Regions from separate parts of the Cryobacterium arcticum genome, predicted to be linked through region 1. Evidence: predicted binding sites of a transcription regulator. Region 1 holds the regulator's gene; the other holds the start of a gene.
What was found. The regulator HspR, encoded in region 1, represses chaperone genes until heat shock. The targets are predictions, from matches to a motif close to AAGTTGAGTCNNNNNGACTCAACTT.
Positions count from the first base shown of each region.

Region 2: the regulator HspR is predicted to act here: its motif matches at 1,290-1,314, upstream of PA27867_RS13595 (Hsp20/alpha crystallin family protein).

Region 1 is NZ_CP016282.1:3,882,670-3,886,069, forward strand. It holds gene PA27867_RS17645 (LysR family transcriptional regulator) at 1-884, opposite strand, end outside; gene PA27867_RS17650 (heat shock protein transcriptional repressor HspR) at 1,650-2,063, opposite strand; gene PA27867_RS17655 (DnaJ C-terminal domain-containing protein) at 2,073-3,086, opposite strand; gene PA27867_RS17660 (nucleotide exchange factor GrpE) at 3,079-3,400, opposite strand, start outside.
Region 2 is NZ_CP016282.1:3,010,727-3,014,126, reverse strand. It holds gene PA27867_RS13600 (phosphodiesterase) at 1-609, opposite strand, end outside; gene PA27867_RS13595 (Hsp20/alpha crystallin family protein) at 778-1,230, opposite strand; gene PA27867_RS13590 (hypothetical protein) at 1,442-1,669, opposite strand; gene PA27867_RS13585 (phosphatase PAP2 family protein) at 1,786-2,622, shown strand; gene PA27867_RS13580 (type III polyketide synthase) at 2,713-3,400, shown strand, end outside.

The DNA.
Region 1 (3,400 bases):
GTCCGCGCGGCGGCGACGTCTTCGAGCAGTTGCTCGAGGAACGCCGACGCGGCCGGGCTCGGCTCGTCGGCCACGGCCACGGCCACGGTCCACTCGGGCACGCTGGCCGGCAGCGGCACGGCCACGAGGTCGTCGGGCCGTTTCTGCGCGAAGCTTGTGGGCACGATCGCCACACCGAGGTTGTAGCCCACCAGTTCGAGCAGCGGATGCACGTCGTTGACCTCCAGCGCCGCGCGGTACTCGAAGCCGGCCGCGGCGAAGGCCCGCCGGGCGAGCATGTGGGCACCCCAGCCGGCCTGGAATCCGACGAGGGGCTCGGCCCGGAGGGTCTCAAGGTCCACCTCGGTCAGGGACGCCACGGGGTGATCGGGGTGGCAGAGCACCACCATCTTCTGGCTGCTCAACCGGTGCAGCCGCACCCCGGGCGGGGTGTCGCCGGTGACGACGACCAGGGCCACGTCGGTGGTGCCGCTCGCCACGCCCTCGATGAGCTCGACCGAGCCCACCTGGCGCAGCCGCACCTCCACGCCCTGGTTGGCGGTGCGGAAGCGGGCGAGTTCGGCGGGCAGGTCCACGGAGCCCAGGCAGGGCTCGGCGCCCACGGTGAGGCGGCCGCGCATCAGGCCGCGCACCGCGGCGACCGCGTTCTGGGCGGCGGAGGCGCTCGCGAGCGTGCGCAGCGCATCCGCCAGCAGGGCCTGGCCGGCGGCCGTGAGCTCGACCCGACGGGTGCTGCGGATGAACAGCGAGGTGCCCAGCTCGATCTCGAGCGCCCGAATGGACGCGGAGAGCCCCGACTGGGAGATGTGCAGCAACTCGGCTGCCCGGGTGAAGTGACGTTCGTCGGCGACCGTCACGAAGTGCTCAAGCTGGCGCAATTCCATTGTGCAAGTCTATGACTGAGTATGGCTGCAATCAGAAGACGGCACGCTGATCGAGCTTGGGTCGCGAGGTCTCGACAGGCTCGACCGACGGGACTGGCGCGACCCACACGCTGGTTGAGCTTGTCGAAACCAGGCGACCTGCGACGACAGGCCGGCTCACCAGGTCCCGACAAGCTCGACCGACGCGACTGGCGCGACCCACACGCTGGTTGAGCTTGTCGAAACCAGGTGACGTACGACGACAGGCCGGCTCACCAGGTCTCGACAAGCTCGACCGACGAGACGGGAACGAGCACAGACAGGGTCACCAGGTCTCGACAAGCTCGACCGACGGGACTGGCGCGACTGGCGCAACCCACACGCTGGTTGAGCTTGTCGAAACCAGGCGACCTGCGACGACAGGCCGGCCCACGAGGTCTCGACAAGCTCGACCGACGAGACGGGAACGAGCACAGACAGGGTCACCAGGTCTCGACAAGCTCGACCGACGCGACTGGCGCGACCCACACGCTGGTTGAGCTTGTCGAAACCAGGCGACGTACGACGATAAGTCGGCTCACGAGGTCTCGACAAGCTCGACCGACGAGACGGGAACGAGCACAAACAGGGCCACCAGGTCTCGACAAGCTCGACCAACGAGACTGGCGCGACCCACACGCTGGTTGAGCTTGTCGAAACCAGGCGACGCACGACGACAGGCCGGCCCACGAGGTCTCGACGAGCTCGACCGACGAGAAGGGCGCGACTACACGCCGGATCGGGTCTCTACTTGTCGAGGGGGCGCCAGATCACGATCTGGTTGGAGCGGCGGGTGCGGGTTCCCGCGCGCATCGAGATGACCTCGCCGGCGGAACCGGCCGCGAAGACGCGGCGGCCCGGCCGGTTGAGCAGCTCGTCGGCCAGGGCCGCTTCGAGGTCCCCGACGCGGCTTTGCAGCGAGCGCACGGTGTCCTCCAGCGCGAGAATACGGCGGATGCCCTCCAGGCTCACGCCCTCGGCGCCCAGGTCGGCGATCTCCCGCAGCCGGGCCACGTCGCGCATGGAATAACGGCGCGAGCGGCCCGGCGTGCGGTCGGGGCTGACGAGGCCCAGGCGGTCGTATTGCCGCAGAGTTTGCGGGTGCATCCCGGCAAGCTCTGCGGCGGTACTGATCACGAAGACCCGGGTGTTCTCATCCATTGACGTTCGTTATCCCTTGGCCCGGGCGATGAGTTCGTCGCGCGGGTTCTCCTTGGGCAGGGCCTCGTTGAAGGCGAGGAGCTTCTCCTCGGCGTCCTTCGAGAGGTGCGATGGAACGGCCACCTGCACCACGGCGAGCAGGTCGCCGGTGCCCTTCGGCGTGACGACGCCGCGGCCCTTGACCCGCAGCACGCGACCACTGGGGGTGCCGGGTGCCACACGCAGCTTCACCGGCGGTCCGCCCAGGGTGGGCACCTCGATGGTGGCGCCGAGGGCGGCTTCGACAAAGGTCACGGGCACGTTCACACGCAGGTTCAGACCCTCACGCTCGAAGACCGGATGCTTGCGCACGGTCACGGTGAGCACGATGTCGCCGGGCTCGCCGCCATCCGGGCTGGGTTGCCCCTGCCCGCGCAGCTTGATCTTCTGACCGTCGGCGACGCCCGCGGGGATCTTTACCTTGATCGGCCGACCCTCCTGCGTCTGCAGGGTGATCTGATCGCCATGGGTGGCCGTGATGAAGTCGACCGTGGTGGACGCGATGACGTCGCGGCCCTTGCTGGGGCCACCGAAACCGCGGTAGCCGCCGCTGGGCGTGCCGAACCGGCCGCCGGCAGCGCCGGCACCCTGTCCGCCACGGCCGAACATGCCACCGAGGATGTCGTCGAAGCCGGCCTGCTCATAGGAGTAGCCCTGTTGCCGGGCTCCCCCGCCGAACATACCGCCGAAGACGTCGTCGAACCCACCCTGCTGGCCACCCTGGCCAGGGGCGGTGAAGCGAGCTCCACCGCCCATGGCGCGCACGGCGTCGTACTCCTTGCGCTGTTCGGGGTCGCCGATCACCGAGTGGGCCTCGCTGATCTCCTTGAACTTCGCCTCCGCTGCGGGGTTACCCGGGTTGGAGTCGGGGTGGTACTTCCGAGCGAGCTTGCGGTACGCCTTCTTCAGGTCGGCGGCGGAGACGTCTTTCGAGACCCCGAGAACCTTGTAGAAGTCCTTGTCGAACCAGTCCTGGCTAGCCATCGCTCGGTACCTGCACGACGACCTTGGCGACCCGCAGCAGCGAGGAACCGAGGTAGTAGCCGGTCTCGACGACATCGCCGACGGTTTCCACCTCGACGTCCGGGCTGGGCTGCTGGAAGATGGCCTCGTGCACGGTGGGGTCGAAGACGTCGCCGACCGAACCGTACGGCTTGAGGCCGATGCGCTCGGTGCTGGCTCGCAGCTTCGCGGCGATGGTCGCGAAGGCGGTGTCGCCCTCGAGGTCGCCGTGCTTCTCCGCCCGGAACAGGTCGTCGAGCACCGGCAGCAGCACCTTGACGACCTCTCCGGTGACG
Region 2 (3,400 bases), 870 kb from region 1:
CAGGATGCTGCGCACATCCGTGCCGCGCAGCACCTGCGCGAGGCTGGCCTGGTCGCGCAGCTCCACCGACACCGACAGGTCGAGCATGCTCGGCACGGGCGGGTGGTGCATGGCGAGGATGGTTCCGTCCGGCGCGGGGAAGCTGAGCTGTTCGCTGAGCCACTCGAGCTGTCGCTCGGAGATCTCGCCGTAGTGGCTGCCCGGAACCGTGGTGTCGAAGGTGATGATGCGCAGCCCGCCGACGTAGTCGACGTGGTCGATCGGCGCGAGGCTGGGCTCCTGGCCGAGCAACTCGGTGCGGAAGTTCGCCCGGTTGTCGTGGTTGCCCATCACCCAGAGCACCTTGGCGCCGAGTCGTGCCGCCGCGGGCTCCACGATGCCGCGCAGTTGCGCGTAGGCATGGGGTTCGCCCTTGTCGGCCAGGTCGCCGGTGATGATGATGGCGTCCGGCTTGCTGCCCGACGCCTCCACATCCGCAAACAACCGTTGCACGTGTGCGGCACTGTCCACGCTGCCGTACAGACGGTTACCGTCTGCGAGCAGGTGCGTGTCACTGAGGTGGAGAAGGAAATAATCCGGCCTGGGGTATTCGGCCGTTCGAATGCTCACGGAGCTTCCATTCGTTTGGTACTTAGGCACTTTACGGGGATTGCGCTGCGGATGCTACAAATTCAGTCGATCAGAGAAATATGAACATAGCGTGTACAACACGCGAAAAGACAGGACCCGGAGGGAATTCCCTCCGGGTCCATGGGTCCACCGGGCGGATCCGGCGGCTTACTTCCCCAGGTGCTTCTCGCCTTCCTTCACTGTCAGGGTCGCCTGCTGGTCAGTGTTTTCGGTGCTCACCTCGATCTTGCGGGGCTTGGCGGCCTCGCTCACCGGGATGGTCACCGACAGCACGCCGTTGGCGTACTTCGCGCTGATGTTGTCGAGGTCGATGCCCTGCCCCAGGTTCAACTGGCGCAGGAACGACCCCGCGGTGCGCTCCCGGGTGAGCCACTTCACGTTGTCGTGGCTGGCCAGGGTGCGCTCGCCCCGGATGGTGAGCAGCTGCCCGTCCACATCGATGTCGACCGAGCCGGGATCGATGCCGGGCATGTCGGCATCCAGCACGTACACGTCACCGGACCGGTACAGGTCCATGGGCATCACCCGCGGGCCGCGCACATCCATCAGGGCACCGGCGACGCGATCCAGTTCGCGGAAGGGATCGTAATTCATGGCCATGTTCAACTCACTTTCCTCGTTACGTCGGCCCGGACCTGGTGGCCCGGCCGTGGGTTTCAAACTTGAGCCGAGTCGACTCAACTACAACTATTATTTGTCGCGACAGGACGCCTCGCAACCCGTGCACGTGCGCGCTCAGCGAAGTCTCAGCCGCGCCCGCGGGCACGGTAAACCACCGGATGCGCTCCGGGAGAATGCCACCGCCCAGCGGTCAGGGGTGGGTGAGGCCGGGCGTCGTGGACGGCAGCACCGGGGTCTCGCCCTCGCCGTGCTCGTACGGTTCGCCGTGCTCGTTGCTGGCGGTCTCTGCGCGCCGACGCTCCGACTCGAAGTCGCCTTCCAGCCCGGGGAAGCCGCCGCGGTCGCGGGGGTCATCGGGCTCCCGACGCCGCACGGCCGCGCCGTCGGCGCGCGCCTGCTTCGTCTTCTTACTGAACATGTTCCGACGCTACGCCGCCGGTATCCCCTGTCAAGGGGTGGCCGGCACGACGGCGCATTCACTACTTGTGCACCGCGCTTTCACGGTTCACCCATGCTCGCGTGGGACAGTAGAGGGTGTCTTCGCCCTCCCGCCTCACCCCTGCTCGTTACGTGAGCGCCGCCGTGCTCTGCGCCGTCGCATTCCTCGCGCTGTACCTGTTCTTCGTGCGTGACGAGACCGGGCAGGCCATCGACCAGCTGGCGTTCAACGGGGCCGAGAACGGCACGACGGGAACCACGGTCACCCTCAGTCTGCTCGACCTGATCCCCTCCGTCATGGTCGGCGTCGGTGCGATCGTGAGCCTCGCCATCGCCGCCGTGCGAAGGGCTTGGTTCCCGCTGCTCGTGGCCGTCGGCAGCGCCATGGCCGCGGTGATCACCACCCAGCTGCTTAAGAACATCGTCCTCACCCGGCCGGACCTCGGCGTGGAGGGCTACGTGTCCAACTCATTCCCGTCCGGGCATACGACGGTTGCGGCCGCCTCCGCGCTCGTGGTGTTCCTCGTGGCCAGCCCGCATACCCGGTGGCTGGCGGGCACCATCGGCGCGGCCTTCGCCGTGGCGGCGGGTGTCTCCACTCTGGTCAGCCTGTGGCACCGGCCCAGCGACGTGATCGCCGCCCTGCTCGTGGTGTCGTTCTGGGGATGCGTCGGCGGCGCCGTGCTCACCCGGGCCGGCGGCCGTCAACGCGCCGCTCGCACCCCCACCCCGGCGCGGGTGGGCCTGCGCCTGCAGACGTGGATCGCCGTGTTGGCGGCGATCGTCACCGCCGTGGCCGTGGGGATCGGCGCGACCGGCGCGTTCGGCACCTCAGCCGCTCCGGCGGCCTACCTCGGCGCGGTCACCGCCATCGTGGCCGTGGGATTCGCCCTGGCCATCACCGCGACCCGGCTGTTCGACCGGCTGCCGTAACGGCCGGACCGGACCCGGGCGGGCGCATCCGTTCGCGCCGCGCCGGGCCAGGGGGGTGTGCGCCCACGAAAGTGCGTGTAACACTGGGGCATGGCCGTCACGCTGAGAGCGCTCCAGACCGTTGTACCGCCCACCGTCCTTGTGCAGGAGCAGGTACGGGATATCTTCGCCGCCCAACCGGGCCTGAGCCGGTTGGCGCAGCGGTTGGTCACGGCCTCCTTCAACCTGTCGGGCATCGACACCCGGCATACCGTGATCGAGGAACTCACCCTCGATTCCACCGTGGCCGAGCCGCAGTTCTTCGACGCCGCCACCCAACGGCTGCTCGTGCCGGGCACCCGCGTGCGCAACGAGCTCTACATCGAGCAGGCCACGAAGCTCTTCGTGGAGGCCGGCCGCCGGGCCATCAACGCGTGCCCGGGCCTGGAGGCCTCCGACATCACCCACGTCGTGACCGTGTCCTGCACGGGCTTCTACGCCCCCGGCCCTGACTACATGCTCGTGCGCGAACTGGGCCTGGCGCCGTCGACGCAGCGTTACCACCTGGGTTTCATGGGCTGCTACGCGGCGATGCCGGCTCTGCGCACGGCCAAGCAGTTCGTGGAGGCCGACCCGAACGCCGTGGTGCTCGTGGTGAGCGCCGAGCTGTGCTCGCTGCACCTGCGCACCTCGAGCGACCCCGACACCATCGTGGCCTCGTCCCTCTTCTCGGATGGCGCGGCCGCCGGCATCGTGAGCAGCCGCCCGCCGGCCGCCGGCGAGAACGCCCTCAACCTCG